DNA from 2 places in the Caballeronia jiangsuensis genome. Region 2 is predicted to be linked to the other one. Evidence: predicted binding sites of a transcription regulator. Region 2 holds the regulator's gene; the other holds the start of a gene.
The links. The regulator FliA, encoded in region 2, starts transcription of late flagellar genes. The targets are predictions, from matches to a motif close to CTAAAGTTTNNNNNNNNNNNGCCGNTA.
Positions count from the first base shown of each region.

Region 1: PQR08_RS17895 (flagellin) is a predicted target of FliA. The motif match lies at 13,804-13,830, and genes of this name have one in related genera.

Region 1 covers NZ_JAQQDB010000015.1:112,204-127,934, forward strand. Annotated here, with positions in the region: gene PQR08_RS17850 (MBL fold metallo-hydrolase) at 1-300, shown strand, start outside; gene PQR08_RS17855 (ABC transporter substrate-binding protein) at 307-1,902, opposite strand; yybP-ykoY riboswitch at 2,089-2,258, shown strand; gene PQR08_RS17860 (sodium:calcium antiporter) at 2,352-3,362, shown strand; gene vioA (dTDP-4-amino-4,6-dideoxy-D-glucose aminotransferase VioA) at 3,633-4,778, shown strand; gene PQR08_RS17870 (tetratricopeptide repeat protein) at 4,906-7,209, shown strand; gene PQR08_RS17875 (acetyltransferase) at 7,335-7,997, opposite strand; gene PQR08_RS17880 (FkbM family methyltransferase) at 8,224-10,332, opposite strand; gene PQR08_RS17885 (flagellar protein FliT) at 10,530-10,829, opposite strand; gene fliD (flagellar filament capping protein FliD) at 10,851-12,389, opposite strand; gene PQR08_RS17895 (flagellin) at 12,585-13,700, opposite strand; gene PQR08_RS17900 (aldo/keto reductase) at 13,950-14,900, shown strand; gene rpsU (30S ribosomal protein S21) at 15,249-15,461, shown strand; gene PQR08_RS17910 (hypothetical protein) at 15,577-15,731, opposite strand, start outside.
Region 2 covers NZ_JAQQDB010000011.1:159,598-175,328, forward strand. Annotated here, with positions in the region: gene flhF (flagellar biosynthesis GTPase FlhF) at 1-652, shown strand, start outside; gene PQR08_RS14125 (MinD/ParA family ATP-binding protein) at 645-1,562, shown strand; gene PQR08_RS14130 (RNA polymerase sigma factor FliA) at 1,578-2,312, shown strand; gene PQR08_RS14135 (diguanylate cyclase) at 2,314-3,408, opposite strand; gene PQR08_RS14140 (Rieske 2Fe-2S domain-containing protein) at 3,600-4,601, shown strand; tRNA gene PQR08_RS14145 (tRNA-Arg) at 4,623-4,698, opposite strand; gene PQR08_RS14150 (c-type cytochrome) at 4,990-5,880, shown strand; gene PQR08_RS14155 (UvrD-helicase domain-containing protein) at 5,965-8,052, opposite strand; gene PQR08_RS14160 (oxidoreductase) at 8,199-9,245, shown strand; gene PQR08_RS14165 (hypothetical protein) at 9,541-9,972, shown strand; gene PQR08_RS14170 (hypothetical protein) at 9,981-10,607, shown strand; gene PQR08_RS14175 (OmpA/MotB family protein) at 10,611-11,141, shown strand; gene PQR08_RS14180 (HNH endonuclease) at 11,299-12,162, shown strand; glycine riboswitch at 12,336-12,438, shown strand; glycine riboswitch at 12,449-12,578, shown strand; gene gcvT (glycine cleavage system aminomethyltransferase GcvT) at 12,696-13,820, shown strand; gene gcvH (glycine cleavage system protein GcvH) at 13,883-14,263, shown strand; gene gcvP (aminomethyl-transferring glycine dehydrogenase) at 14,318-15,731, shown strand, end outside.

The DNA of each region.
Region 1 (15,731 bases), on a different contig from region 2:
ATGCCCGCCGATACGCTCGCGCTGCCGTCGCACGGCAAGCCGTTTCGCGGCGTGCAGACGCGCATCGGGCAATTGCGCGAGCATCATCGCGCGCGGCTGGCGGAAGTGCGCGAGGCGTGCGCCGCGAAACCCTGCAGCGCCGCCGATATCGTGCCGATCATGTTCAGGCGCAAGCTCGACATTCATCAGATGACATTCGCGCTCGGCGAAGCGCTCGCGCATCTGAACCTGCTCTGGCTCGATGGAACGTTGAAGCGTCAGACCGGCGACGATGGCGTGATCCGCTTCACGCCGGCCTGACAATATTTACTGCACCGAAACGCCGCCGAAGTTCACGCGCCCGAACGGACTCACGTTATAGCCGCTGACATTCGCACGCGTGAGCGCGGCGGCCGTCGGATAGACGAGCGGAATCCACAGCGCCTGATCGTGGATGATCTTCTGCGCATCGACATACGCCTTCGTGCGCTGCGCGACATCGGCTGTCGATTTGCCGTCGGCGATGAGTTTGTCGAGCTGGCTGTCGCAGTAGCGCGCGAAGTTGATGCCCGACTTCACCGCGTTGCAACTGAAGAGCGGTGACATGTAGTTGTCCGGGTCGCCGTTATCGCCGGCCCAGCCCATGAACAGCATGTCGTGCTGACCTTGTTTCGCTTCCTTGATCAGTTCGCCCCACTCGATCACTTTCACCTGCGCCTTCACGCCGATCTTCACGAGGTCCGCCTGCAGCAGTTCGGCGCCGGCTTTCGGATTCGGGTTCAGCACGCTGCCATTCGGGCGCACCCAGATCGTCGTATCGAAACCGTTCGGGAAGCCCGCGTCGGCGAGCAGCTTCTTCGCATCGGCGGATGAATACTTGTACGCCGTGACGTTCTTGTCGTAGCTCCACGTATTCGGCGGATACGGATTCACCGCGGGCGTGGCCGTGTTGTCGAACACGGTCTTCATGTACGTCGTGCGATCGAAAGCCATGTTGATCGCCTGACGCACCTTCGGATTATCGAGCGGCTTCTTCTGCGTATTGAGCGCGACGAACGCCGTCATGAACGCGGGCGCCTCGCTTACTTTCAGCGACTTGTCCTTCTTCGCGTCGAGCACATCCTGCGGCTTCGGCGACAGCGTGATCTGGCATTCGCCCGCCTTGATTTTTTGCGCGCGCACGGACGCATCCGGCGTGATCGCGTAGATCAGGCGGTCGATCTTCGGCTTCGGACCCCAGTACGCCGGATTGACGTCGTAGCGAATCACGGAATCCTTCGTATAGCTTTTCAGCACGAACGGCCCGGTGCCGATGGGCTTGCTGTTCAGATCGTTTTGCTGGTTCGCCTTCAGCAGCTTGTCGGCGTACTCGGACGAGTAGATCGAGGCGAATCCCATCGTGAGAATCGGCACGAAGGTCGCGTTCGGCTCGTTGAGCTCGAATTTCACGGTGTGGTCATCGACTTTCGATACGGCCTTGATGAGCTTCACGAGACCCATCGATTGCGCGTGCGGAAAGCCGCTCGCGCCCGCGACCTTGTGCCAGGGATTGCTGTCCGACAGCATGCGCTCGAACGTGAAGACGACGTCGTCGGCGGTGAGTGGACGCGTGGGCTTGAAATAGTCGGTCGTCTGAAACTGAACGTTCGGACGCAGATGGAACGTGTAGGTCAGGCCATCGCTGCTCACGTCCCACTTTTCCGCGAGCGAGGGCGCGACCTTCTTCGTGGCTTCGTCGTAGGAGACGAGCGTATTGAAGATGACATCCGCCGACGCATTGGTCGTCACGAGCGAATTGAATTGCACGACGTCGAAGCCATCCGGGCTCGATTCGGTGCAGACGGTAAGCGGCTTGGACAGCGCAAGCATCGGCGTGGCGAAGCATGCCACTGCGGCGGCTGCGGCAAAAAATTTCAGGCGCATGAGATCTCCCGATCTTCATTTTTGTTCGTGGATGAGCATGGCGCGCACGCAGCAAGCGACGCGCCCGGCGCGGCTAGATTAGCGAATGCATCGTGCGCCGACAACGATTCGATCGGCATACGCATATTCATGACATTTCTCTGCCGCACATGCGCGGCTTGCCCAAACCGGGCGCAGCAGGCTAAACTTGCGCCGTCTTTGGGGAGTAGCCTTCCTTCGTGAGCGAAGGAGAACGCGTCAACATCCTCGGCTCTGCTGCCGTGGCGCGTTCGACCAGAACGGTTTGGCGAGACCATCGATGCGCTATGTCGTTCTTGGTCGGACGGCGCGTGGCGCATCGTGGTTCGCTTGACGTCCGGCCGTGGAATCATCGTGTCCCCACAACTACAACATCCCTGTCTCTCGCGCACGCTTGCGCGCCTGTCGCATGTTTCGATGCGAGGTGCCGCATGACGATGCTCTTCCTCGAACTCGCGTTGATGCTCGCGATCATTCTGGTCGCCTCGGAGCTTTTCACGAATGCGCTCGAACATCTCGGCGAACGGCTCGGCATTTCCGAGGGCGTGACCGGATCGCTATTCGCGGCGGTCGGCACGGCGTTGCCTGAGACGACGGTGCCTATCATCGCATTGCTCGGCGGTACATCGAGCCGTGCGGTCAATGAAGAGATCGGCGTCGGCGCGATTCTCGGTGCGCCGCTCATGCTCGCGACCCTTTCCACTTGCCTGATGACGGTCGCGATTCTCAAGTCGCGCGGCTTGCGTGGACGGATCACGCCGGAGCGCAGCGGCTTCACACGCGATCTCAACTTCTTCCTGTGCGCGTTCCTGATCGCGTGCGCCGCGATGTTCGTGCCGCATCATGCGTGGGAGGTGCGTGCGCTGTTTGCGGCCGGGCTGGTTGGAGTCTATGTCGTCTATGTGATTTCGACGTTCAGGGCTTCGGCGAAGCTCGTCGAAGGCGGGCATGGAACGGAAGCGCCCGAGGCCCTGTTCGCGTCGCGTCTCGGTCTGAAGACGTCGCTCGGCACGATCATGCTGCAGTTTCTCGTCGGCATCGTGTTGCTCGTCGGCGGCGCGAAGGGATTCATTCACGGCGTCGAGGGCGTGTCGCATGCGCTGGGGATTTCGGCGCTGCTGCTGTCGCTCATCATCATTCCGATCGCCACGGAATTGCCCGAGAAGGTGAACAGCATCATGTGGGCGCGCAGAGGGAAGGACACGCTCGCGTTCGGCAACATCACCGGGGCGATGGTGTTTCAAGGGACGCTGCTGCCGGGAATCGGCATCATGTTGACGCCGTGGGAGCCGCGGATCGAGGTGCTGACCGGCGTGCTGATCACGCTCGCGGCGGCGGCGTGGTTGCGGTTCAACGCGAAAGACAATGGCGTCGTGCTGTGGGCGCTGCTCGGGAATGGCGTGCTGTACGCGGCGTATCTCGCGTTGACGCTCGGGCGCTGAGAAATAAGAAATGCCCGCCGAAGCGGGCATCAAGAGCGAAGCAGCGCGCCGGACATCGGCGCGTTGTTCTTGTTGTTCTTGGAAGTGTTATCGGCGTGAAAAGAAAAAACTTTAGGGCGTGGCGTTTAATCTGGCGGATCGAGCGCAGCCGGCCCCGGGGGGCCATTGCCGGAAGTAGCACGGTTTCCCGCCTCATCTCCGGGCTTTGGATCGCGGTCGTCGAACGGATAATTTGACGGACACTCATCTTCGGTCCGACAGGAAACCCATATGTCCGCCAGCGTACAACTTCGCGCCGTTCCTCCACGGACCGACGAACGCATTTACGTCACCCAGCCGCACCTGCCGCCGCTCGCGGAGTTCCTGCCTTATTTGCAGGAAATCTGGTCGAGCAAGATCCTGACCAATGGTGGACCGTTTCACCGCCAGCTTGAGCAGGCGCTATGCGACTATCTCGGCGTGAAGTATCTCTCGCTGTTCGCCAACGGTACGCTTGCTCTCGTCACTGCTCTGCAGGCGCACCGCATTACCGGTGAAGTCATCACGACGCCGTACTCGTTCGTCGCGACGGCCCATTCTCTGCTCTGGAACGGCATCAAGCCGGTGTTCGTCGATATCGATCCGAACACGTTGAATCTGGATCCGAAGAGGATTGAGGAAGCGATCACGCCGCAGACGACCGCAATCATGCCCGTGCATTGCTACGGCCATCCCTGCGACGTCGAAGCGATTCAGAAAATCGCGGACAACTACAACCTGAAGGTCATCTACGACGCGGCCCACGCCTTTGGCGTGCGCACCGAATCGGGCAGTGTGCTGCAGCACGGCGACCTCTCCGTACTCAGTTTTCATGCGACGAAGGTGTTCAACACGTTCGAGGGCGGCGCGATCATCTGTCCCGACGCGAAAACGAAACAGCGAATCGATCATCTGAAGAACTTCGGTTTCGTGGATGAAGTCACGGTCGTGGCGCCGGGAATCAACGGCAAGATGAGCGAGGTGAACGCCGCGTTCGGCATGCTGCAGCTTCAGCACATCGACGCCGCGCTGGAGTCGCGCAAGAAAATCGACGCGACGTATCGCAGGCTGCTAAGTCAGGTTCGAGGTATCCGATGCCTTGGCGACAGCGGCGAAACGGTGGCCAACTATTCCTATTTCCCGATTCAAGTCGATGCCGACTTTCCGCTGAGCCGCGACGCGCTCTACGACAAGTTTCGCGAACAGGAAATCATCGTCCGTCGCTACTTCTATCCGCTGATCTCCGATTTCCCGATGTATCGGGGACTGCCGTCAGCGCATCGAAGCAACTTGCCTTGCGCGGCGGATGCCTCGTCCAAGGTGCTGTGCCTGCCTATTTACCCGGGGCTGTCCGAGGCAGATATCGACAGGATCGTCGAGGTCATCGAGAGCTGCTGAGCCGCGCGACACCGATGACCGCGCTTAGGTCATAGGTCGAACAACGCCCCCTTCTGACGTCATCTTCGGAGATGAACGTTGATGCCTAGACCGCACACTTGCGGTATTCCAAGTAACACAGAACATCATGAATAGCCATCTGTCGCTCGCCGAAGCCGTCGCCCTTGCATCTCCGTCCGAACAGGATATCGTCGTCGCCCTGAAAACCGCGCTGCAGCATCAGCAAAACGGCGAGCACGGCGAGGCCGAGCGTCTGTATCTCGGCATTCTGGCGGCAATGCCCGGTCAGCCGGACGCGAACTTTCATCTTGGGACGCTGTACGTGCAAACCGGCAGTCCGTCCAGGGCGCTGCCTCACTTCGAAGCGAGCATCGGGGCAATACCGCAGAACGGTCAGTACTGGTTCGCCTACGTCAACGCGCTGATCGAGGACAAGCAGGTGTCGGCGGCCTGGATCGCTTTCGAAATCGGTCAGAAGCACGGACTCGAAGGACCCCTGGCGGACCACCTGATCAGACGTATGACGGGTGCGGTCGAAGTGAGCTTCGTGCCTGCCGCCGCGCCGACTCCGGCGCCGGTCGTCGATACCAAGGTCAGGAAAGTTGGCGCGACAGGAATCCGCCGCCCTTCGACGCGCGAGATCAATCACTTTTCGGCTTTGTTCAACAAAGGCCAGTTCGGGGACGCTGCCAAAGCCGCGTCCACCATGACCCAGCGCTATCCGCAGGACGGAAGTGCGTGGCGTTGCCTGGGTGTTGCGCTCAATCGCGATGGCCGGCATGGCGAGTCCGTCGCGCCGCTGAAAAGTTCGATCGAACTGGAACCGGGCGACATTCAGACTCGGGTGTTGCTCGCCGATACACTCGTGGTTCTGGGGCAGCACGGCGCCGCGGAAAGCGAGTGCCGGACCATTCTGGAAAGCGCTCCGGACCGTGCTGAAGCTTACCGCATCATGGGCATTGCGCTGGGTGGCCTGGGAAGGTTCCACGATGCCGTGGCCTCGTGCCGCCGGGCCATCGAACTGGCGCCGTCCTCATCGGGAAACCACGGGACGCTCGGGATGCTGATGCTCGAGGCCGGCATGATGTCCGAGGCGGCAGAACATCTGCGCCGTGCAGTCGAGGTCAACCCCGGCGACGCCGCTTCCCACAGCAATCTGCTGTTCTGCCTCGTGCATCAAACGGACATCGATCAGGGCGCCTTGCTCGCGGAGCATCGGAACTTCGCACATCACCACGAGGCATCGATTCCGAAGCTCCAGTTGAAGCGTCAAATCGATCGATCCCCCGGCCGAATCCTGCGGGTCGGTTTCGTCTCGGGCGACCTTTTCACTCACGCGGTGGCGTCTTACGTGCTGCCCGTGCTGAAGAGCATGGCCGACGACTCGAGCATTCAAACCTATATCTACTACAACCACACGGTCGAGGACGCGACGACCCAGCGGTTCCGCGCCTGTACTTCGCACTGGCGTCAGGTTTCGAGAATGTCCGACGAGCAGCTCGCGCGCACGATTCAAACCGACGGCATCGACATTCTCGTCGATCTGTCGGGCCATACCGGTCGCAACCGGCTGCTGTCCTTCGTCCGCAAACCCGCACCGATTCAGGCCAGCTGGATTGGTTATCCGGCAACGACAGGGCTGTCGACGGTCGACTATTACCTCGCCGATCGCTTTTTCGCGCCGCTTGAACTGGTGTCCGGTCAACTCACCGAAAAGATCGTGCATCTGCCTGCGATCGGACCGTTCATCCCCGCGGAGAACAGCCCGCCAGTCAACCTCTTGCCGGCACTCCACAATGGATATGTCACCTTCGGCAGCTTCAACCGCATCAACAAGCTTCGCCCGGACGTGATTGCGCTTTGGGCGAAAGTGATGCATGCGGTGCCGAATTCCAGGATGCTCATCGGCGCAATGCGCAGAGAGGGTGACCAGTCCGATGAAGCGAGGGTGACCAAATGGTTCGCCGACGCGGGCATATCGCAATATCGGCTTGCGTTCCGGCAGCGATCGAGCGTCTCCGTGTATTTGCAGCAGCACCATCAGGTCGACATGTGCCTCGATGCATTTCCGTATTCGGCTTCGACCACCACGCTCAACGCGCTGTGGATGGGCGTGCCGACATTGACGATGGTCGGCGACTCGCTCGTCAGCCGCGCCTCGACCGCATGGACGGCGCATGTCGGGCTCGATCGCTTCGTCGCGCGAGATCAGGACGATTTTGTTCGATTGGCCGTATCGACCGTGGGCGAGCTTGCCACGCTCAACGAAATCAGGCTGGGCCTGCGCGATCGCTGCCGTCAGTCGGCCGTGTTCCAGCCGGATGTGGTTGCCGAAGGCGTCTCTCGTGCATTCAGAACGATGTGGCAACGATGGTGTGACGGACTGCCCGCTGCGCATATCGACGCAACCGGAAGTCCGATCGACGGTTGAGCGATTGCACGAGCTTGTCGATGTAGTTTCGAATGGCCGCGGGAGACGGGAAGTCGCCGCGGCTTTCGTCATTGAGGCGACCCAGGCGAGTCTTCATGCTCGGCGCCATTCGTGCCGGCCGCCGCTCAAGCCTTCTTTCGCACGAGCGGGCGAGCCGGATTTCCGACGACCGTGACACCCGGCGGAACGTCTTTCGTGACGACGGCGCCCATGCCGACGGTCGCCCCTTTTCCGATGCGCAGCGGCTTGTCGGGCGAGCCCTGCCTCAGAACGGCTCCGGTGCCGATATAGACGTCGTCCTCGATGACGACGCGCCCGTTACACGATACCCGTGGCGCGAACGTGACGAAGTCGCCGACGATGCAGTCGTGCGCCACGTAGCTATAGGTGTTGCACTGGAAGTGGCGACCGATCCTCACATTCGATCTGCACATGGAAAAGTCGCAGAACACGGCGCCTTCACCCACCTGCACGTCATCCTGACAGACGTATGTCGATGCAGCCAGCGTCCCGAATACCAGCTCCTCGCGCTCACAGCGTTCCACGATGGATCGGCGCGCCGGTGACGAGCCGAGCGACACGATTACCTCACGGTCTCTATGCCGGGACGAGATGAGGTCAGTGAACGAGATCACGGCTACACCGTTCTTTTCCGTGCCGATTTCGCATGCCGTGTCTGACACGAAGACGATATCCGGCGGGACGTCGGAAAGGCTGGCGCGAGTTCTTGCCAGAGGCAGAAGCTCCCGGCCGGAACCTCCGCAACCATAGATTGCGATGCGCTCCATTGTTCACTCCAGATCGAGGGAGAAATTCAGATAACCCATGGCGTGTGAGCCGACTTTGTCGAGGGGTCATTGATTGTAGGCGATCCCGCGACGAGCAGGTTTTGCAGCGCTGCCGTCGGGCAAGGAGGAAAGGGCTGCGAGTAAACGGAAAACGGGCGCGGATTCACATCCGCGCCCGTCTGCTCCGCCCGATCGACCGGCGCCGCTACTGGCGCGCGTCAACGATTCAAGCCAGGGCTTCCGCTTCGGCGATCGTCAATTTCTCAGGCAAGGCTGCATCGAAGAATCGCAGATCGACGGCCATTAGATCCATCTCGTAGTAGAAGAAGATGTATCCCTGATCGACGAGATCGCTCGCGAGCGCGGCATGTTCTTCCTGCGACAGGTTCACGACCTCGATATTGATGACTTTCGGACGATATGCCGTGAAATCGAATTGCCGGAATACCCGGTAATCGAACCCTTCCGTATCGATCTGCAAAACGTCGATGTGCGACACCGCGTTGCGATCGAGGACAGCGCGCAACGGCAATCCCTCGACCATCTGAACTTCGACGTAGTCCTCAAAATCCTTCAGTTTCGTGTCGCTGAAGGTCGACATTCCGCCGAGCCAATGCGGCAGATTATGTTTGCGGATGGTCTCCTGTGTAACCCGGTACAAGGGGAAACTGCCAGCTTGTTCCGCGATCGCCACGTTCTCGAAGATCAGTCCGTTGGTCCCGGCGTAGTTCGCCTTGAGTTGGACCATCATGTCGGGGAGCGGTTCGATGAGGATGCCCTTCCAGCCAAATTGCTTCACGTAAGGATGAATCGGGTCATAGCTCTTGCCATCCATTGCGCCAACTTGAATGAAATCGACCTTCTGGGTGCGCTCGCTGAGGATCTGGAAAATATCGCCGGGCGTGTTCCAGGATAGCCAGCCTTGCCGCTCCAGCACGGAACGCTTGTAGTCGTGATAGCGACCTTTCGAGTGCTTGACCGTCGTCACGACCCAGGTCAGCGCATCATCCGAATGGCTGATATCGAACAGCTTCTTTCCGCCTTGCCACGACCCGGCGGGTGCATTGGCCAGCACTTCGTCGAATGCAACCGAGAGACCGATCTGATCCAGAAACCACAGTCGATTGTGCTGAGCCAGATTGTGCTGGATCAAAGCGGCAGCCAGACTGATATAGCGGCGACTGATTTCCGTCGGGGCGAGATAGACGAAGCCGCCGGGCACTTTCTCCCAGAACGGCGCAAACGGCAGGTCGGTGGTGATCACATCGGCATGCAGATCGTGCTCGGCAATCCACTTCCGCCAGCTTTTGCGGAACAGGCAATCGGCGTCGACGACCATCACTGGCGCGTTAAGCATCTCGAGCAATTGCGACGCGACCACGAAGCGGCGCGACGCGAAATAGACGTTCGCTCCTTCCTTTACCCAGGTCGGTTCCTCGAACGTCGCGGTGATCGTCAATTCCGGGAAGCGCTCGTACAGTTGCGTCACATAAGCGCGAACACTCGGATTCGGGGCGTAGAGATGCAGGTGAACGCACAGTTCTTCTGCATTGGTTTCGCGCAACGAACCGATCAGCGCGAGCGCATGCGCGAAGAAGTAATTTTCATCGCACGCGATCAGAGCGGTCGGGCGGCTTCGCACACCGGCCTCAGGCCGGATGAGCCAATTCAATGAAGGCAACGGAGCGTGCGCGGCGACCGGCGCGGTGAGAATCGAGAAATCGACGGGATCGGTCGGACGCTCGCCCAGCTTGTAGGCGCAAGCCATGCCCATCAGCGAAACCGTCGGATTGCGCGCCTGCACGTTTGCCGCAAAGAGTCGTTCGAGGAACGGCAGCGCTGCTTCGTAGTCGCCGGCGATCGTCGAGACCATCGACATCATCATTTGCAGCGTCGCTGATTTCTCGACCAGCATGGGCACCTGGTTCAGCAGCGCGATCATCGCTTCGATTTCGCCGAGCCGATACAGCAACTGAGCGGCGATCACGACATATTGCTCGGTCGGATCGAGGCTCAGCACGCGATCGACACCGGTCTTGATGGCATCGACGAGCGGACGCTGCAATGGCGTTTGCAGTCCGTCGCGGGAAGCGTCGAACGCCAGGTTCGCTTGCGAGATCAGCAGCAGCATCAGTTTGAGCGCTGCGTCCTTGTTTGCCGGCAGCCCGGAGTGCACGGGCATCAGATGTTCGGCGAGCGCGGCGGTATCGCACGAATTCAGCGCCGTCTGGACGAGTTCCCGCGGCAGGTTGCCGATCGCCGGAAAGGAGAATTCCCGGGTGAAGACATCCCGGTAATACTGATGCATTTTTTCGGCTGCTTCGTATTGCGACATCTGCGTCCCTCGACCGTTTCGCTAGTTGGCGGTCGCCCGAAAACGGGTAACCTGTGTAGCAAAATTCTAGCGAGGGTCTTGCGCGGACAAAGCGTCGAACTGGAGGGCAAACACGAGCCAATTCACGAGACGAGTGTGACTGGCAGCGGGGCGCGATCACCGTGCCCGATTCGACCTCGCACCGCGCCCAGTGACGTTCAGAACCGCGCCGCCTGGTGATATCGGCCAGCGGCATTTGCCTTGTCCATCGCGAGGCGATAGCCGGTCGAGAGCAGCACGTTCGCCTCTTGCACTTGCGACATCATCGACTCGATGCTCGCCTGAATCTTGCGGATGATGACGAGCGCGTCGGCGGACTGCTCCGCTCCGATCTGCATGACGAGCGGCGTGCGCGCCTGCGTGAGTTCGGCCGCTTTCACCCAGTCCTCCGCGGCGACAGCGGCTTCGATGGCCTCGGTCAGTGTCCAGGCGTGCTGGATCAATTCGTACTGGTTCATGTTCGACTCCGGTATTCGCGCTTACTTCGCGTTCGTGGCCATTGCGCCCGCGCTGTTGGTGCCGCCGAACAGCTGCGTCAGGTAGCTCGACTGAGTCTGCATCTGCGACATCAGCGTGTTGAGCGCCGTGAACTGCGTGTTGTATTGAGTGGTCAACTGCTGCGTGTACGAGGTGAGCTGCGTCTGCTGATCCGAGATGCTCTTCAGGTCGGCGTTCAGGGCCGTCGTGCGGGTGTCGATGAGGCCGCCCGTCGCAAGATAACTCGTCAGGCTCGTGTTCAGTTGCGCCGCGACGCCGTTGCTCGAATTGAACAGCTGGGCTACCGTGCTGGTGCTATTGGTGAGGGCATCGGTCAGCGCGTCTTCATCGGTTTTCAGCGTGCCGTCCGGTTGCAACGTGATGCCGATGGACGCGAGGTTCACCTGATTGGTCCCACTGCCGATGCCCTTGCTGATCGTGCTCGAAATCGTGTTCTTGATCGCGTTCATCATCGAGTCGCCGAGCAGCGCGCCTTGCGAGCTGGCCGTCGAGTCGTACGACGTGAGCGACGCCGCCGTCGTGATGAAGTTGTTGTACGCCGTAACGAATGCGTCGATCGTCGTCTTCTGACCGCTGATGTCCTGACCGATCGTCAGATTCTGCGTGGTGCCAACCGAGTCCGACGTGAGCGACATGTTGAGGCCGGTGATCGCGCCCTTGATCGAATTCGACGCGCTCGTGATCGCCGTGCCCGCGACCGTCAGATGCGCGTCCACGCCCGAGGTCGTCTGCTTCCAGCCATTCGTGCCGTCGATGGTCGTGTGCTCGGGCACGGTGATCGTGCTGTTCGGATCGTTCGGGGCGGGATCGGTCGTCGTGGTCGACGAGGTGACCGCGAGCTTGTTGATCGGCGAATTGGTGGAGCTGGCGTCCGGCGTGACGCCGATGTTGATGGCGTTGGCGAGTCCCGTCGACGAGGAGCGCAGCACGAGGTGCGCGCCGTCCGTGCCGTTGACGATGGTTGCCGTGACGCCCGGATTGTCGGACGCCGAATTGATCGCGTTAGCGATGCCCGAGAGCGTGTTGTTGCTGCTGTCGAGCGTGATCGTGCTTTGCTTGTTGCCGACCTTGATGGTCATCGTGCCGGAGCCGAGATTGTCCGTCGTCGAGAAGACGCCGGACGTCAGCGACTGCGCCGACGCGATGTTCGTCACGTTGACCGCATAGCTTCCTGCTACCGCGCCGGTGGTGGTGGATGCCGTGAGACCCTTGCCGTCCGAAGTCGCGGTGAACGACGACATGGACGTGCCGTCGGCCAGCTTCGAGAGCGAGCTTTGCAGCAGCGAGAGGACAGACTTGAGCGAACCGACCGCGGTGAGCTGCGTGTTGTCGGCTGTCTGCTTGTTGGTGAGCGCGGCGGTCTGTCCGGCGACCTTCGCATTGACGAGCGCCGAAACGAGCGAGTTCACGTCCATCGTCGAATTCGTCGAACCGCTGATGATCGACTGCGCAGCCTGTTGTACGGCGCTGTTCGGATCGACAGTGGTGCCCGATGTGGAGGTCGTGGCTACGGTGGTCATGTGTACTCCGTTCGTTGCGTGTGGCGTTTGTCTGAATGTGGGCGAAAAACGCTGGGTTTTCCGCAAACGCGAACCGGGAGACGAGCTCCCGGTGCGCTGACTTGCTGCTTCGTTGCTTCTGTGTTGCGACGTTTCGTCATGAACGGCGCGCGTTTCAAGTAATTCGCGCGCCGCTTACTGCATCTGCGATGTTGCTTAGCCGAGGAGCTTCAGCACTTGCTGCGGCATCGAGTTGGCTTGCGCCAGAACCGAGATACCGGCTTGCTCGAGCACTTGCGCCTTGCTCAGGTTCGCGGTTTCTTGCGCGAAGTTCGCGTCCATGATCTGCGACTGAGCCGACGACAGGTTGGTCGCCTGAGCCGACTGAGCCGACGCGACCGACGAGAAGCGGTTCTGCGTGGCGCCCAGGCTTGCCTGGAGCGTGTTGATCGTCGCGAGAGCGTTGTCGACCGAGTAGATCGCGGATGCTGCGCCACCGCTTGCCGAAACGTCGATGCTGTTGATGTTCGGAACCGATGCGGCCGTCTTCAGGGTCGCCACTTCCGTGACTTGGGTACCCGAGGTCGGAGCCGAGCCGCCGCTGAATGCTGCGCCGTTGAGCGTGAAGTTGCCGCCCGTCGTGGAGCTGAACAAGTTCGAGCCCGTGAACGCATTGCCGGCGTTGTCCTCGTAGGTGAAGCCGCCGCTGCCGTCGGCCTTCACGGTCACCGAAGTGATCGTGCCGCCGGTGGTGTACGCACCGTTGGTGCCCAGCGACAAGCCGTCGATCGTACCCAGCGTGGTGCCCTTGGACGGCGTGCCGAGTGCCGTAGCCGACACGTTCGCGCTCGACAGATCAACCGAAATGCTCTGGCCGACGTTCGCGCCAACCTGGAACGACAGGCTGCCTGCCGAGCCATCGAGAAGGCTCTTGCCGTTGAACGTCGTTTGCGACGAAACACGGTTGATTTCGCTGATACGCTGCGTCACTTCCTGTTGCAGTGCAGCCTGGTCCGACGTCGAGAGCGAGCCGCTCGAAGCCTGAACAGCCAGCTGACGAATACGCTGCAGGTTGTCGGCGATTTGCGACAGACCGCTGTTTGCGGTTTGAACGAGCGACACGCCGTCGTTGGCGTTCGACACGCCCTGGTTCAGGCCGTTGATCTGCGCCGTCATGCGGGTGGCGATCGCGAGGCCGGCTGCGTCATCCGCGCCGCTGTTGATGCGCTTGCCGGACGACAGGCGGGTGATGGCCGACGACAGCGCGCTTTGCGTGCCGTTGAGGTTCTGCTGGGCAACCAGCGAATTGATATTGCTATTGATACCGATCATTTTTGCTCTCCTGGGAGACTTTGTCTGGCTTTGGCTTTGGCTTTGGCACCGAGTGTTGCCTGGCGGTCCTGCGCTCGGTGATAGCCGGCCGCCTACTTGTGGTTATCGGGCCCCACGAAAAAAACTTAAGCCCTTCGCAAACGATTTGTGTAATGAATGCGGTCGTAAGCCTGCGAACGCTCGCCCAGCAAGGAGCCGGTTTCGCGCGTATGCTTTTCGGTCCGTTCTTTTCGCGCATTCGGAGCACACATGCAGACACGCAGCATCGGCACATCGGACCTGAAGATCGCGCCGCTCGTCTTCGGCGGCAACGTATTCGGCTGGACTGCCGACGAGCGCACGTCGTTCTCGATCCTCGACGCGTTCGTCGACCACGGCCTGAATTTCATCGACACCGCGGACGTCTATTCCGCCTGGATCGAGGGGCATCAGGGCGGCGAATCGGAGACGATCATCGGCAAGTGGTTCAAGGAAAGCGGCAAGCGGCATCGGGTCGTGCTCGCGACAAAAGTCGGCAAGCTCGGCACGCGCGCGGGGCTTGCGGCGGCGAACATCGCGGCGGCCGTCGACGATTCGCTGCGGCGTCTCAAGACCGATTACATCGACGTCTACTTCTCGCATTACGACGACGAGAACACGCCGCTCGATCAGACGCTCGACGCGTATCAGAAGCTCATCAAGGCGGGGAAGGTGAGGGTGATCGGCGCGTCGAACTACACGGGCGAGCGGCTCGATACAGCGCTTGCGATCGCGAAGGAGTCGGGCCTGCCGGCGTATCAGATCCTTCAGCCGGAATACAACCTCTACGATCGCGAAGGCTACGAAACCGGTCTGGAGCCGGTGGCGCAACAGCACAAGATCGCGGTCGTGCCGTATTACGGGCTCGCGAGCGGTTTTCTGTCGGGCAAGTACCGGTCGAAGGAAGACACGCGGCACAAGGCGCGCGGCTCGCGTGTCGAAAAATATCTGAACGCGCGCGGCTTCAGGATTCTCGATGCGCTCGACGAAGTCGCGAAGCGCAACGACACGACGCCCGCGACCGTCGCGCTCGCATGGATGATCGCGCGTCCGAGCGTGACGGCGCCGATCGCCAGCGCCACGTCGGTCGGGCAACTCGAAAGCCTCGCTGCCGCGACGCGCCTGCAACTCGCCACCGACGACATCCAGCTCCTCGACGAAGCCAGCGCGTGGCAGAAATAAATCTGTTGCATCAATGGGTTGGATGGATCGGGGGGAGTTGGCAGTGGTGCGGTGTTCTGGTAACATCGCGCCCGAATCGAGAAATGTGCCCGATTTCCTGCCTTCGCCGCTGAGAATGACAACGTCAACAAGCAGCGGCGAACGGCTCCGAAACGCGCGTTCGTGTGGTTCCTTCGAAAGCGCATGCCGCTTTGGCGGCTGAATCCCAACGATCTCTTTTCCGGCCTCCGTGGCCGCTTTGCTCGTGTCCGCCGCGCCATTTCATGTCCGGCGGACGATCGGAGTGCCGGGGCGCGGCAGCTCTATCGTCGCGCGCTTGAAAATACGTTTAGCAAACTCAGGATTTACATGACCACTATCGTCCTCAAAGAAAACGAGCCGTTCGATGTCGCGATTCGGCGTTTCCGCCGCACCATCGAGCGCAATGGCCTCATCGCCGAACTGCGCGAGCGCCAGTCGTACGAAAAGCCGACCACCGAGCGCAAGCGCAAGAAGGCAGCCGCTGTCGCGCGTCTGCGCAAGCGCCTGCGCAGCCAGATGCTGCCGAAGAAGATGCACTAAGCGTCTCTGGCCGGCGAGAGTTTTCGGATTCTCGTCCGCATGGCAAAACGGCGGTGCGACCCCGTATGGGCGCACCGCCGTTTTGTTTGTGCTTCGAACTACGCTGTTGCGGGTCTCACACGAAAGCGTGACGTTTTCCGAGCGCCGCGAGGAGTTCCGGCCACTCGTCGATATCGGCGTAATCGTGCACTTCCTCGAGCTCGATCAGCAGATCGATGATGTTCGGATCGTAGGCATTCACGTTCGATGCGTAGAGCGCGCGCAACAGCC
Region 2 (15,731 bases):
CACCGCGAAGCTCGCGGCGCGCTGCGTGATGCGCTTCGGCGCGAGCAAGGTCGCGCTGCTTACGACCGACAGCTACCGGATCGGCGCGCACGAGCAACTGCGCATCTTCGGCAAGATTCTCGGCGTGTCGGTTCACGCGGTGAAGGACGCCGCCGACCTGCAGCTCGCGCTTTCCGAGCTGCGCAACAAACATATCGTGCTGATCGACACGATCGGCATGAGCCAGCGCGACCGCATGGTCTCGGATCAGATCGCGATGCTGTGCGGCGCGGGTCATCCGGTGCAGCGCATCCTGCTGCTCAACGCGACGAGCCACGGCGACACGCTCAACGAAGTCGTGCAGGCATACAAGAGCGCCGCGGATCAGCCGCCGCTCGCGGGCTGCATCCTGACCAAGCTCGACGAAGCGACGAATCTCGGCGGCGTGCTCGATACGGTCATCCGCTACAAGCTGCCGGTGCATTACGTGTCGACCGGCCAGAAGGTGCCGGAGAACCTGTACGTCGCGACCAAGCGTTTTCTCATCAAGAGCGCATTCTGCATTCCCCGCGACGGCTCGCCGTTCGTGCCGCAGGACGAAGAAGTGCCGGCGCTGCTCTCCGCATTGTCCGCGCGCGCCACGACCGAACTGCATGGGGTGCACTTTGGATAAGTTCGTGCTCGACCAGGCGGAAGGTCTGCGACGGCTGCTCACGCGTGCCGGTTCGCGCGTGGTGGCGGTTGCGGGCGGGCCGGCGGGCATCGGGTGCACGTCGGCGGTGGTGAATCTCGGCGCGGCGCTGTCCGTGCACGGCAAGGATGTGCTCGTGATCGACGAGCATCAGGACGCGGGATCGGTGAGCCGCATGCTGGGTTTGTCCGATGCAGGCACGCTCGCCGCGGTGATGTCCGGCCGCCGCGCGCTCGCCGATGTCGTCGAGCGCACGCCGTTCGGCTTCTCGCAGATCGCCGCACCGCGCGACGAGCGCATCAGCCACGACGCCGCGCAGTGCCGCGCATTGCTCGATGGTCCGGCCGACATCGTTTTGATCGATGCGCAACTGGACCGTCACGGCGCGCTGTCGACGCTCGCGGCACAGGCGCATGACTTTCTCATCGTGACGCGGGTGGCCGCGTCGGCGATCACCGAGGCGTATGCGTGCATGAAGCGCCTGCACTACGCCCATGCGATCGGCCAGTTCCGCGTGCTCATCAATCACGTGCAGAACCCGGCTGACGCGGCGGTCGCGTTCGACAACCTGTCGGGCGTCGCGAGCCGGTATCTGGCCGTGTCGCTCGTGCAGGCAGGGTATGTGTCCGAGGATGCGCGCGTCGCTCGGGCAAAGGAACTCTCACGCTGCGCAGTCGAAGCGTTCCCGGCCACGGCCGCGGCACGCGACTACCGCGCGATCGCGGCGGAGCTCCTCCACTGGCCGATGCGCCCCGCGCCGTACATGCGCGCGGCGAACGGCCAGCCAGACGCGCGAATTCCGGTTGGCGACTCTGAACAGGGCGGGCGGGAGGCGGCGCATCGTGTGGCCGCGCTTCACGACTTTGCAATGAGCAGCACGGCGTCGATGTGATCAAGATAGGTGACCATGATGTATAACGCCCAAGGCAAACTCTCACAGTCGGACGTCCTGACGAAATATGCGCCGCTCGTTCGTCGGCTGGGGCTTCAGCTCGTCGCCAAGATGCCGGCGAGCGTCGATCTCGACGATCTCATCCAGGCCGGCATGATCGGTCTGCTGGACGCGGCGAGCCGCTACAAGGAAGATCAAGGCGCGCAATTCGAAACCTACGCGAGCCAGCGCATTCGCGGCGCGATGCTCGACGAGCTGCGCGCCAACGACTGGCTGCCGCGCAGCATGCGCAAGACGTCGCGCGAAGTGGAATCGGCGGTGCATAAGGTCGAGCAGAACCTCGGCCGCTCCGCGAGCGAGACGGAGATCGCCGAGCACATGAAGATGCCGCTCGACGAGTATCAGTCGATGCTCCAGGATCTGCACGGCAGCCAGCTGATCTACTACGAAGACTTCGACCGCTCCGCCGACGACGAGCCGTTCCTCGACCGCTATTGCGTCGATCGCTCGGATCCGCTTTCGGCGCTGCTCGACGACAGCCTGCGCGGCGCGCTGATCGAAGCGATCGACAAGCTGCCCGAGCGCGAGAAGCTGCTGATGAGCCTCTACTACGAACGCGGCCTGAACCTGCGCGAAATCGGCGCGGTAATGGAAGTGAGCGAATCGCGCGTGTGCCAGCTGCACAGCCAGGCGGTCGCACGTCTGCGCACGAAGCTGCGCGAGCAGGCGTGGACGAGCGTCGAGGCCTGATTCAGCTCGTTTCGAAGTCGCGCGTTTCGGCGAAGACCGTTTTCCCTTCGCCGAGACTTTTCGCGCGATACATCGCACGATCGGCGGCGCGCAGCACGGCGGTGATGCCGGACTGCTGCGCGCTCGTCGCGCTCGAAAGCAGACACGCGCCGATGCTCGCCGATACCGACACCGGCCGCTCCTGCACCGATGTCATCGCGTCGAGAATCGAGTGAATGCTGTCGGCCACCGATAGCACCGCCGCGCGGTCGCGCACCTGATGCGCGAGCACGACGAACTCGTCGCCGCCCAGACGCGCGATGGTGTCGGACTTGCGCATGCGCTTCGCGAGCGATTGCGCGAAGGCTTGCAGCAGCATGTCGCCGACCGCGTGACCGTAGGTATCGTTCACTTCCTTGAAGCCGTCGAGATCGATGAGAAGGAGCGCGGTGGCATCGTCGCCATCGGTTTCGCGCGCGGTCATCGCACGATCGACGATCCGTTCGAGCGCGTATCGGTTGGACAGGCCCGTGAGCGGATCGGTCGATGCCTGACGCGCGAGATCGCGATTCGCATTGCCGAGGCGATCGACGAGTACGCTCAAATACACCGATGCGCCCAGCACGCTCAAACCGAGCCCGATCGCGGCGGGAAGATTGGCGCGCCACCACGGCTGCCAGACGCCGAGCGCCATCACGACGATAAGCGCCGTCGCGCACGACACCGCGAGCGTGCGCTTGCCGTAACGGCATCCCGAGCCGATCAGAAACCAGAACATCACCCAGATGAGCGGCAGCGCAATCGCGCCGCCCGCTGCAAGCGCGAGCCCGAGCAGCGTTTGATCGACGATGGTCGTGACCGTGAGACGCTTCTCCGACGGCGTGCTCATGCGGCTGACGATCAGCAGCGTGGCCGCACCGTAAGACACGTAGAGCGCGATGAGACGCGCGACCGCGAGTGCATCGTAGGAAGGCCGGAGCCACGCGAAGATGCCGTAGGCCAGAAGAACTGCCGCTCCCATCCAGACCCGCAGCGTGGCCTGCTCGCGCTCGGGATTCCGGTGCTCGGACCATGCGAAGGCATAAGGCCGGCGTGCCGGTTGATGCGCCTGCTCCATACTGAACCCCTGGATGGTGATTTCTTTCTTTTATCTTGCTGTCGTGTACTGCGGCCCCGTCGCGTGGCATCGGCTTTATGGCGTGGTATCGAATTGCGCCGAGCGAGCGATCCGCTATTTTGCAACGTTTTGCGAAGACGCTGTGTTTCGTGTAATAACGGCTTTCGCACTTCTATTTCCGATTCACCGTGATGCGCGACGAATCCATTTCTCTGGCCGGCGAATGGCTGCCGGTCTGCAATAGCGAAGACGTTCCCGAAGGCGGCGCGCGCGGGTTCGTCGTGGCCGATGAGCGGATTGTCGTGTGGCGCGACAGTATCGGCGCGGCGCATGTGTGGCGCGATTACTGTCCGCATCGGGGCGCGCAGTTGTCGCTCGGGCACGTGATGCGCGATCAGATCGTGTGCCCGTATCACGGCTGGCGTTACGACATCGAAGGGCAGTGTTTGCGGATTCCATCGAATCCATCTTTGCGTCCTCCGAAACGTGCCTGCGCGACGACGTTCGTCAGCGAGGAGAAGTACGGCGTCGTGTGGATGTGCTTCGGCGAGCCGGCCTACGCGCTCGACTTCTTTCCCGAAGCCGCGATTCCCGGTGGCCGGCGCATCAATCTCGCGCCGCAGACGGTGAGGTCATCGGCGCCGCGCGTCGTCGAAAATTTTCTCGATATGGCGCACTTTTCGTTCGTGCATGTGGGGATTCTGGGCGAGGACGCGCATACGGAAGTGCCGGATTATGAAGTCGTGCAGACTTCCGATGGCGGACTGGAGGCGCGGCAGTGCCGGTACTGGCAACCCGCGGGGATTCCTGGACAGGGCGGCGGCGCGATGATCGATTATGTGTATCGCGTGAAGCGGCCGTTGATCGCGAGTCTCACGAAGATGGCGTCGGGCGGACAGGGTGCGCTGCATATCATGCTGGCGGCGTCGCCGGTGACGCAGACGGAAACGCGCGCGTGGCTTGTGTCGATTCATGAGGACGACGCGACGCATTCGGATCAGGCGCTTTACGACTTCAATATGGAAATACTGATGCAGGACACGCCGATCGTCGAGTCGCAATGGCCTCGGCGTCTGCCGCTCGATCTCGATGCGGAGTTGCATCAGCGGTGTGATCGGATGGCGGTGGCTTACCGGAGGTGGCTGGCGGGGATGGGGTTCGGGTGGGGGACGATTCTCGCGGAAGCCGAATGATCGCGCGTCGCGGAGAAGGATTGGCGCGCCCGGCTGGGATCGAACCAGCAACCCCTGCCTTCGGAGGGCAGTACTCTATCCATTGAGCTACGGGCGCATCGGGGAGAGGCCTTGCGTGAGGGAAGCGCCAAAAGACAAACGGCTGCTGCAAGGCCCAACGAATCCGAGAGAATACCTGTTTTCCGTGACTTCGTCCATCGCCCGGGGTTGGACGCATCACACGATTCGGGTAAACGCCCGCACTGCCGCCACAGCCACCTCGCGCCGACAGTTAAGCGTTCCGTCTATAATCGACCGTGCCTTTCCCCAGGCGCGCCCAAGCGCAATGCGGTAGCTGTCACGCTGTCACTGAACCGACTCACACCAAAAAACGGGAGACGAGACAAGCATGAGCGAAGCACCCCACGGAGCCCCGATCAAGACGCCCGGACAACTCATCGCCGCGATCATCGCGGGATTCGGCATCCCGGTCGCCATCATCATCCTGCTCGCGGTTTATGTGAACAACTCGACGCGTACCGGCGCGGGCACGGACATCGAGCAGTCGGTGAACGAGCGCATCGCGCCCGCCGCGCAGGTCGATATCCGCGACGCCAACGCGCCGCGCGTCTACAAGTCCGGCGAGGAAGTCTTCAAGGCCGTGTGCTCCGCCTGTCACGCAGCGGGCACCGCTGGCGCACCCAAGTTCGGCGATGCCGGCGCATGGGCGCCGCGTATCGGTGAAGGCTACGACACGCTCCTGCACAACGCGCTCAACGGCAAGGGCGCGATGCCCGCACGCGGCGGCACCAGTCCCGACGATTACAGCGACTTCGAAATCGCGCGCGCGGTCGTCTATATGGCCAACGGCAGCGGCGGCAAACTGGCGGAACCAGCGCAACCCGCATCGGGTGCGGCGGCGAGCGCGGGCGCATCGGGGGCTGCGGCACCGGCCGGCGCGAGCGCGAATGAAAACGCCCAGGCGGCAGCAGCCGTCGCGGCGCTGGCATCGGTGCCGCAGGCTGCTGCACCGGCAGCGGGCGGCCAAAGCGCGGATGCGGCTCAAGCCGGCAAGGCGCTATACGAGCAAGTTTGCCAGGCATGTCACGCGGCCGGCGTGCTCAACGCGCCGAAGTTCGGCGACAAGGCCGCATGGGCGCCGCGCCTGAAAGAGCCGATGGACACCGTCTACAACTACGCATTGCACGGCAAAGGCGCGATGCCGCCGAAGGGCGGATCGAACGCACCGGATGCGGATGTGAAGGCCGCGGTCGATTACATGGTGAACGCGGCGAAGTAACGTTCCCGCGTGCAATGAAAAAACCCTGCGTCGGTTCAAGCGGCGCAGGGTTTTTCATTTTGAAGCGCGAAGAAAGCGAAAGCATCAGGTCTTCTGCAACATCGCCTTGAGCATCGCCATCCGGTCTTTTGGCGACAACGGCTTCTCCTCGGCCGTCGGTGGCGGTGCGTCGTCGAGCAGCATCTCGGGGATGAAGCGCGACGGCTCGCACACCACGGTCTCACGCGCGCGCTTTCTCTTCTTGCACCAGTTCAGATGCAGACTGCGCTGCGCCCGCGTGATCGCGACATACATCAGCCGGCGTTCTTCCTCGATGCGCGAATCGTCGACGGGCGCGTCATCGTCCGAGCTGCCGCGATGCGGCATGATCCCTTCTTCCACGCCCACCAGAAACACGTGCGGATACTCCAGTCCCTTCGACGCATGCACCGTCGACAGCCGCACCGCATCCGGATCTTCTTCCTTGCCTTCGAGCATCGACATCAGCGCGACGGTCTGGATCAGGCCGAGCAGGTTCTTGCCTTCATCGGCGAAACCGTCGGCGGTGTCGTAGCCTGTCTGCTCCGCGCCCGGCGCGGCTTCCGGCTTCGTGCCCTTGCGCTTCAACCATTCGAGAAACTCGAGCACGTTCTGCCACTTCGACTGCGCCTGCCGCTCGTCGTAGGCATCGTAGAGATACGACTCGTAGTGGATGGCTTCCATCATGTCGTCGAGCACTTCGGTCGCCGGATCGCGCGCCGCGCGGTCCGACAGCCGGCGAATCCATTCGCAGAACGTGCGTAGCGGCTCGACCTGCCGCGCCGACAGACGCGCCTCGATGCCGCCCATGAACACCGCTTCGAACAGCGACACCTTCGCCGCGCCCGCGAACGCGCCGAGCGCTTCGAGCGTCGTGTTGCCGACGCCGCGCCGCGGAGTCGTGATCGCGCGGATGAACGCGGGATCGTCGTCGGGATTGGCGATCAGACGCAGATACGCGATGAGATCCTTGATCTCCGCCTTGTCGAAGAACGACTGCCCGCCCGACAGCACATAAGGAATGCGCTCGCGGCGCAACACCTGCTCGAAGATGCGCGCCTGAAAGTTGCCGCGATAAAGAATGGCGTAATCGCGAAACTGCGTGCGCCGCTCGAACTTGTGCGCCGACAGCCGGAACACCACGGACTCGGCCTCGTGCTCTTCGTCGTTGCAGCCGGTGACGGTGATCGTGTCGCCCATGCCGTGCTCGGACCACAGCTTCTTCTCGAACAGCTTCGGATTGTTCGCGACGACGTTGTTCGCCGCCGTCAAAATGCGCACCGTCGAGCGATAGTTTTGCTCCAGCTTGACGACGTGCAGCTTCGGAAAATCCTTGCCGAGCTGCGCGAGGTTTTCGAGCGTCGCGCCGCGCCAGCCGTAGATGGCCTGATCGTCGTCGCCGACGGCCGTGAACGCCGCGCGCGGGCCGGCGAGCTGCTTCAGCAATTCGTACTGACAGGCGTTGGTGTCCTGATATTCGTCGATCAGCAGATAACGCAGGCGGTTCTGCCACTTGTCGCGCACCTGCTCGTTCTCGGCGAAAAGTTGTGCGGGACGCAGGATCAGATCGTCGAAATCAAGCGCCTGATACGCGTGCAGCGTCGCCGCGTAGCTGCGAAAGACGATCGCCGCCTGATGCTCGTCCTCGTTGTTCGCGAGCACGGACGCCTGATCCGGCGACACCATCGCGTTCTTCCATAGCGAGATGATCGACTGGATCTTGCGGATCAAGCCTTTGTCGGTCGTGCCGAGCTGTTCCTGCACCATGCCGAAGCAGTCGTCCGAATCCATGATCGAGAACTGTGGCTTCAGTCCGACATGTTCCGCTTCCTGCCGCATGATCTGCACGCCGAGCGAGTGGAAGGTGCAGATCGTCAATTGATTGACGGGAATCTTGCGGCCTTCCTTGCCGGGCGTGGTGAGCGTCTTGCCTTCGAGCAGCTTCGCGGTGCGCTCGCGCATTTCGAGCGCGGCCTTGTTCGTGAAAGTGAGCGCGGCGATGTGCTTCGGCTCGAAGCCGCGTCCTTCGATCAGATGCGCGATCTTCTGCGTGATCACGCGTGTCTTGCCGCTGCCCGCGCCGGCGAGCACGAGACAGGGACCATCGAGATAGCGCACGGCTTCGCTTTGCGCGGCGTTCAGACCAGCGGACATCGTTTTGGGCTTCTGGAGTTCGGGCGCGCTTAGCTGAAAACCTGCGCGCGGAGGAGAGCGCGATGTTAACACGATAGCGGCGGCGCGGTTCCGGCCCCTGTTCGTGCCACAATATCCGATCGAATTCACGACAGGACGATGCCCGCATGAGCACAGCACTGAAAGTCGGCGTGATGGGCTACGGCCTCGCCGGCGCGACGTTTCACGCGCCCGTCATCGAGCACTGCGGACGGGCGGAAGTCACGGCCATCGCGACGAGCCAGGCCGAACGCGCGGCCGCGGATTATCCGAACGCGCAGATCGTCGCGGACTTCGATGCGCTGCTCGCCATCGACGGCCTCGAATGCGTCGTCGTGGCGACGCCGAACGACACACACTTCGATCTCGCGCACCGCGCGTTGTCGGCGGGCAAGCATGTGGTCGTCGACAAGCCGGTCACGCTTTCCGCACGCGATGCCCGCACGCTAGCCGATCTCGCGCAGCAGAAAGGGCTCGTGTTCGCGCCGTTCCACAATCGCCGCTGGGACGGCGATTTTATGACGGTGCGCGCGCTCGTCGAAAGCGGGCGGCTCGGGCGCGTCACGCATTACGAATCGCATTTCGACCGTTTTCGTCCGAAAGTGCCGCAGCGCTGGCGTGAGGAAGCGGAGCGCGGCGGCGGCCTGCTGTTTGATCTGGGGCCGCATCTGATCGATCAGGCGCTGACGCTCTTCGGCGCGCCGCAGACGGTGACGGGGTTCGTGAAGGCGCATCGCGATCACGCGCACGCGCCGGATTACGTGCATCTTGTGCTCGGTTACGAGGACAAGGAAGTGATCCTGCACGCAAGCGCGCTCGCGGCGCTGGAGCCGCCGCGTTTCGCGATCCACGGTACGCGCGGCAGCTATGTGAAGAACGGGCTCGATACGCAGGAAGATCAGTTGCGTTCCGGCATGCGGCCGGGCAATCCGGAGTTTGCGAAGAATCCGCCGGGCGTGCTGCGCGAAGTCGATGGCGATCACGATCTGCGTCATGAATTCGCCACGAAAGATGGCGCGTATGTCGAGTTTTATCGCGCGCTGGCGGCGTCGATTCAGGACGGCAAGCCTTTTCCGGTTTCGCCGCAGGACGCGGTCGATACGATGACGATTATCGAGCTGGCGATTCAGAGTGATAGGGAAGGGCGGAGTGTGCCGTTCCAGCGGAACGGCTAAATACCGGCTGACCATGGCAGCGGAGAAGACTAAGAACCTGTGCGCAGAGGAAATGACTGAAATCTCGCCCCTCTCGCGAATCCGTCGACATTTGATTGAGAAAAATCCTAAACGGCTGATTCTTTAGACCTGCCGATGATTTAAAGCTATTATGCTGGTCGCAAGGACTCAGTGTTCTCAAATAGCGGCTATCGTCTGGCACTCTTTGACGAATTTGCTCGAACACTTCGAATGAGCGATATTTAAACTGAATAGTTTTAACTCAACGATGCGATCTAAGATAGCACTTATCATCTTGGGCGTGACGGCAGCTTCGAATGCCCATGCCGGCAATTGGTATGTGGCTTTGTTTTCAGACAAGGTCACAATCGCCTTCATGTTGGCGATTATACTTCTGACCCTCTTCTTTGCCTGTATAAAATTCGACAATTTTGCGATTGCGTACGGCCCTGAGATATTAACAACGGTTGGCATTTCCGGCTGCTTCTTGGGCATCGCGATGGCTCTGCTGAAATTCGATCCGACGAATGTCTCGGATAGCGTGCCTCAATTGCTTGATGGAGTAAAAACCGCGTTTTGGGCGTCCGTCTGCGGTGTACTCGGTTCGTTGATTTTACGCGCTCGGCACTTTTTTCAGAAGAAGCCCATTCCCCAATCGGGCGATACGCCGAAATTGGCCACGATTGACAGATCAATGATCAATTTGGAGAAAATTTCAAGCACTTAAACGCAGCAGTGGAAAAGCTTGTCGTGTGGCAGCAGCAATATAAGGATGAGCTCGACGACTTACAAGTTCAGCAAAAAAGAGCAGCCGAAGAGTTGGGAGGCGTGGCGCGCTCGCTCGGGGTATTTGTTGACAAAGCTTCGAAATTCACCTCTACGGCGGACGCATTGGAAAGTACGTTGATCAGGCTTTCGTCGCAGCATAAAGCGATTGACGAGTCTCAGCGATCCCTAGCTGAAGTGTTGATACAAATGAAGGATGTCACGCCTCAGTTCGCTCAGACGATCGATGAAATGTCCGAAGCGATGAAACAGAGTGCTGCAAAAGTGCACTCTGTGGTTGCCGATATCCTGGATAATTTCGGCGTCCAATTTGCAGCTGCGTCGACGGAGATGAAGCAGCTGCTCAGCGAAACGCTACGCAAGTCTCAGACCGAACTCAACGATAGTCTCAGCCGCTCAACCGAAGCAATTCGACAAAGCGTTGTCGCGCTCGATAAAGCCCTGCACGAGGAATTATCGAAGAGCTTGCAATCATTAGGTCGGCAGCTTGGGTCACTGTCCGAAAAATTTGTTGCAGACTACACGCCTCTTACCGAGCGTCTGCAGGAACTCGTTCGCTTAGGCAGGGGTTCGTGAAGAATGAAAGAAGAGCGCGGCAACCAAACTTACTGGATTCCGATGGCCGATCTAATGACCGGCTTAATGATGGTATTTTTGCTTTTGACGGCGGCGTTCATGCTTCGAGTCGAGCGGACAACTACTTTGGTCGTAAAGGAATATGAGAAGACCAAGCGCGATATGGAGTTAGCCCTTCAAAGTGAATTCGCAAAAGATCTGAAGCAATGGAATGCCGAAATCTTGGGAGATATGACCATTCGATTCAAAGATCCCGCTGTTCTTTTTACCACGGGATCTGCAGAATTGCGACCTCAATTCAAAGTCGTATTGGCCAAATTTTTCCCTCGCTATCTCGCGCTGCTTACTTCAAGGCAGTATGTCGATGCGGTTAAGGAAGTTCGCATCGAAGGCCATACCAGTGCAGTATGGAGCGGAACCACTGATGAGACAATGGCCTACTTCAAAAATATGGAGCTTTCTCAAGCGCGCACGCGCAGCACGCTGGAATTTTTGTTATCGCTGTCGGCGAGCTCGTCGGAAAAAAATGGTTGATTCAGCATGTGACGGCAAACGGCTTGTCTTCATCGCGTCCGTTGTTATCCGCGGGAAAATTCGTTAATGCCCAACTCAACGATCAACGAGTTGAGTTTCGTATCGTAACGAATGCCAGCGAGAAAATGGATTCGATTGCTAAAGAGCTTCAGCCAAGATGAATCGAGAATTACCAGATTTTTTAAAGTGGGAGTCGTTCAATTCCCTTCGTGAACGCATGGAGGCGACACTCATCGGTCCGTTTGGCCCGAAGTGGCAAGCCGCTCGAATCAAGATTCCTTTGTTCGATCAACTCCAGAATGGTGGCGTAGATGTAGGAGCAGATCAATTTAGCGAACTACGCGATGGTACGCTGGAGTACAGTGGGTACCGAGTTTTGATCTATATTCGAGACATCTCCGTCATTAACGGAGAAGAGACGTTACCCCGCTATCATCTCGCATATTGTCGAACGCTCGAGAATATGAAAAGGGCGAATCGATTCGGAAGATACGTGGTATCAAATGCGGAAACCGGGATGTTTCATGTGAACATCATCAACGGGGATGGCTGTTCCACGCGTCGGGAGATGGTTCCATTGAAGGTGTGTCAGAACTGCCTTGACCGAATTGGCTGGAACGGCTTCAAAATAAACATGCGGCACGATGACAGACGTGAATCGGTGAACGGTTTCAAATTGTCTGATTTTTTCAAGCAATATCCTCGTGATCTGTTGAGCAAAGATTCGGCTCAACCAGCCGCAACAGCGCCCTTGAATACGTATCCCTTTGATTGGCAGCGGATCTCAGAAGAAATCAGGCGAAAGCGAAAATATAAGTGCGAGCGATGCAACCGTGAACTCGATCAGTCAGCTTCACGGTTCCTTCATGTTCACCATCGCAATGGACTTAAACATGACAATCGCGAGGAAAATCTTGAAGTTCTTTGTGTTCGTTGTCACGCGGAGGAACCGATGCACGGCCAAGTCAGGCGCTTGCCCGAGTATCAGGATTTCGATAGGGAATACGGCGATCGATACTGATGAGTCACGAGGTGGGCCTTTTTTTTCGGGCAAGTGGGCAAGTTAGCAGCGGGCCTCGTTGAGGTGCATTCACAGTCTCGGACCGAACAAGGTAGCAACAGTAACGCAGTTTTTAATGCAATCAGACGCGCCCGAATCCGTTTGACAACCCCAATTCGGTCGCGTAAATTCTGCCGCACGCGTCGGGAGAGCGCGTGGTTTCGTTCATGCAGCGAAGACCGCGCCGCCGAAGGGGCACACCCGCAAACTCTCAGGCAAATGGACCGACTGCGTCGAGGAATTCGTTTCCTCGCACTCTGGAGAGCGGCAGCGGCTTCAGCATGAAGCCAGTTGCCCACCGAAGGGGCGCGCGATGAACCATCAGTCACGCCGATGGTTCGCGCAATCTCTCAGGTACCGAGGACAGAGGGGTCACGCATCGCAACCGCTTCGCGGCATGCGCCTTGCGCGCTGCATCAGGCAGCACGAAGGCGCATCCGGCCAGGCGAAATGTGCGCTGCGTGGCCTTTTTTGTTTCGCGAACCGAGGCCCCGATGACCGAACTCCAACACACGCCCCTGCACGCCGCCCACCTCGCGCTCAACGCGCGCATGGTCGATTTCGGCGGCTGGGACATGCCCGTCAACTACGGTTCGCAGATCGACGAGCATCGCGCGGTGCGCACCGACGCCGGCATGTTCGACGTGTCGCATATGCGCGTCGTCGATTTCGAGGGCGACGCCGTCCGCGAATTCTTCAAGCACGCAATCGCCAATAACGTCGACAAGCTCACGACGCCGGGCAAGGCGCTCTACTCGTGCCTGCTCAACGACAACGGCGGCGTGATCGACGATCTGATCGTCTACTACTTCTCCGAAACGAATATCCGCGTCGTCGTGAACGCTGGCACGGCGGAGAAGGACATCGCCTGGTTCGGGCAGTTGAATGCCGAAGGCAAATTCAATCTTTCGATCACACCGCGCCGCGATCTCGCGATCATCGCCGTTCAAGGCCCGAACGCGCGCGAAAAGACCTGGCAAGTGCTGCCGGACACGCGCGCGCAAACCGAATCGATCAAGCCGTTCAACGCGGCCGTTTTCCCGTCGACGCAATATGGCGAGCTGATGCTTGCGCGCACCGGCTACACCGGCGAGGACGGTTTCGAGATCGTCGTTCCGGCGACGCAGGTCGAGGCGTTGTGGAACGCGCTCGCCGCCGCGGGCGTGAAGCCCGCAGGCCTCGGCGCGCGCGATACGCTGCGCCTCGAAGCCGGCATGAATCTGTACGGCCAGGACATGGACGAGAACGTCTCGCCGCTCGACGCCGGCCTCGCATGGACCGTCGATCTGAAAACGGAACGCGATTTCGTCGGCCGCAACGCGCTCGAAGCGAACGGCTCGAAGGCGAATTTCGTCGGGCTCGTGCTGATCAAGGAAAACGGCAAGGCGGGCGGCGTGCTGCGCGCGCATCAGAAAGTCGTCACGCAACACGGCGACGGCGAGATCACGAGCGGCACTTTTTCGCCTTCGATGCAGGAATCCATCGCGTTCGCGCGCGTGCCGACGGGCGTTGCCGTCGGGGACACGGTGCAGGTCGTCATCCGCGACAAGCAACTTCCGGCGCGCGTGGTAAAACTTCCGTTCGTGCGCAACGGCCGTGTGTTGGTCGAGCTTTCATAACGCCGTCGCGCCCGTTCCCTCCGATCAAGCAACTCACGAAAGAACCACGCAAGGAGCATCCAATGAGCATCCCGGCCGATCTGAAATACACCGAATCGCACGAATGGGTCCGCACCGAATCCGATGGCACGCTAACCATCGGCATCACCGATCACGCGCAGGAAGCGCTCGGTGACATCGTGTTCGTCGAACTGCCCGCGGCGGGCAAGACCGTTACGGCCGGCGATGCGATCGCCGTCATCGAATCGGTGAAGGCGGCATCCGACATTTACGCGCCGGTTTCGGGCGAGATCGTCGAATCGAACGACGCGCTCACCTCGGCGCCCGATCAGGTGAACGGCGCGCCGTACGAAAGCTGGCTCTTCAAGATCAAGCCGGCGGGCGACGCCGGTCTGGACAAGCTGCTCGACGCCGAAGGCTACGGCAAGTCGATCGGCGAATAACTCATCTCAATGACGATTGCGGCTCGACGGAGAGCCGCAATCGCAGGACAAAACATGAAGCTCGAACACCCGGATCGCCTGATGAACCGCACCTCCCTGTCACTCGCCGCGCTCGAATGCCATGACGCATTCGCCGAGCGGCACATCGGCCCCGATGACGCGGACCAGCGCGCAATGCTCGACGCGCTCGGTTTCGCGTCGCGCGCGGCCTTCATCGACGCGGTGATTCCTGAATCGATCCGCCGCAAGGAAACGCTGCCGCTCGGCGCGTTCACGCAGCCGAAGAGCGAGGCGGAAGCGCTCGCGTCGCTGCGCAAGCTGGCGGACGAGAATCTGGTGTTTCGAACCTGGATCGGACAGGGTTACTACGGCACGCACACGCCGGCGGTGATCCTGCGCAACGTGCTCGAAAATCCGGCGTGGTACACGGCTTACACGCCGTATCAGCCGGAGATTTCGCAAGGCCGTCTCGAAGCGCTGCTCAATTTCCAGCAGATGGTGATGGACCTGACGGGCCTCGCGATGGCGAACGCCTCGCTGCTCGACGAAGCCACCGCCGCAGCCGAAGCGATGACGCTTCTGCAACGCGTCGGCAAGCCGAAATCGAACGTGTTCTACGTCGCCGACGACGTGCTGCCGCAGACCATCGAAGTGGTGCAGACGCGCGCGAAGCCCGCGGGCATCGAAGTGAAGGTCGGTCCGGCCGCGGATGCCGCGAGCGCGAACGCGTTCGGCGTGCTGCTGCAATATCCCGGCGCGAATGGCGATGTGCGCGACTATCGCGCGCTCGCGGAAGCAATCCACGCGGCGGGCGGCCATGTCGTCGCGGCGGCGGATCTGCTCGCGCTGACGCTCATCACGCCGCCCGGCGAATGGGGCGCGGATGTCGCGATCGGCAATACGCAGCGTTTCGGCGTGCCGGTCGGCTTCGGCGGCCCGCACGCTGCTTACATGGCCGTGCGCGACGAATTCAAGCGCCAGATGCCGGGGCGTCTCGTCGGCGTGACCGTCGATGCGCAGGGCAACTCCGCGCTGCGCCTCGCGCTGCAAACGCGCGAACAGCATATTCGCCGCGAGAAGGCGACGTCGAACGTCTGCACGGCGCAGGCGCTGCTCGCGATCATGGCCAGCATGTATGCCGTCTATCACGGCCCGCGCGGCCTGAAGACAATCGCGTCGCGCGTGAACCGCGTGGCGTCCATCTTCGCGGCGGGCGTGAAGAAGCTCGGCTACACGATCGCCAACGACACGTTCTTCGACACGATCACGATCGACAGCGGCGCGAGCACGACCGCGCTGCATCAGGCTGCTTACGCCGCGCATGTCAATCTGCGCCACGTGAGCGCGACGCAAGTCGGCGTATCGGTCGATGAAACCACCACGCGCGACGACCTGCTCAAGCTCTTCGCGCTGTTCGCCGAAGTCGCGGGCAAGACCGAAACGTTCGATATCGACGCGCTCGATCAGG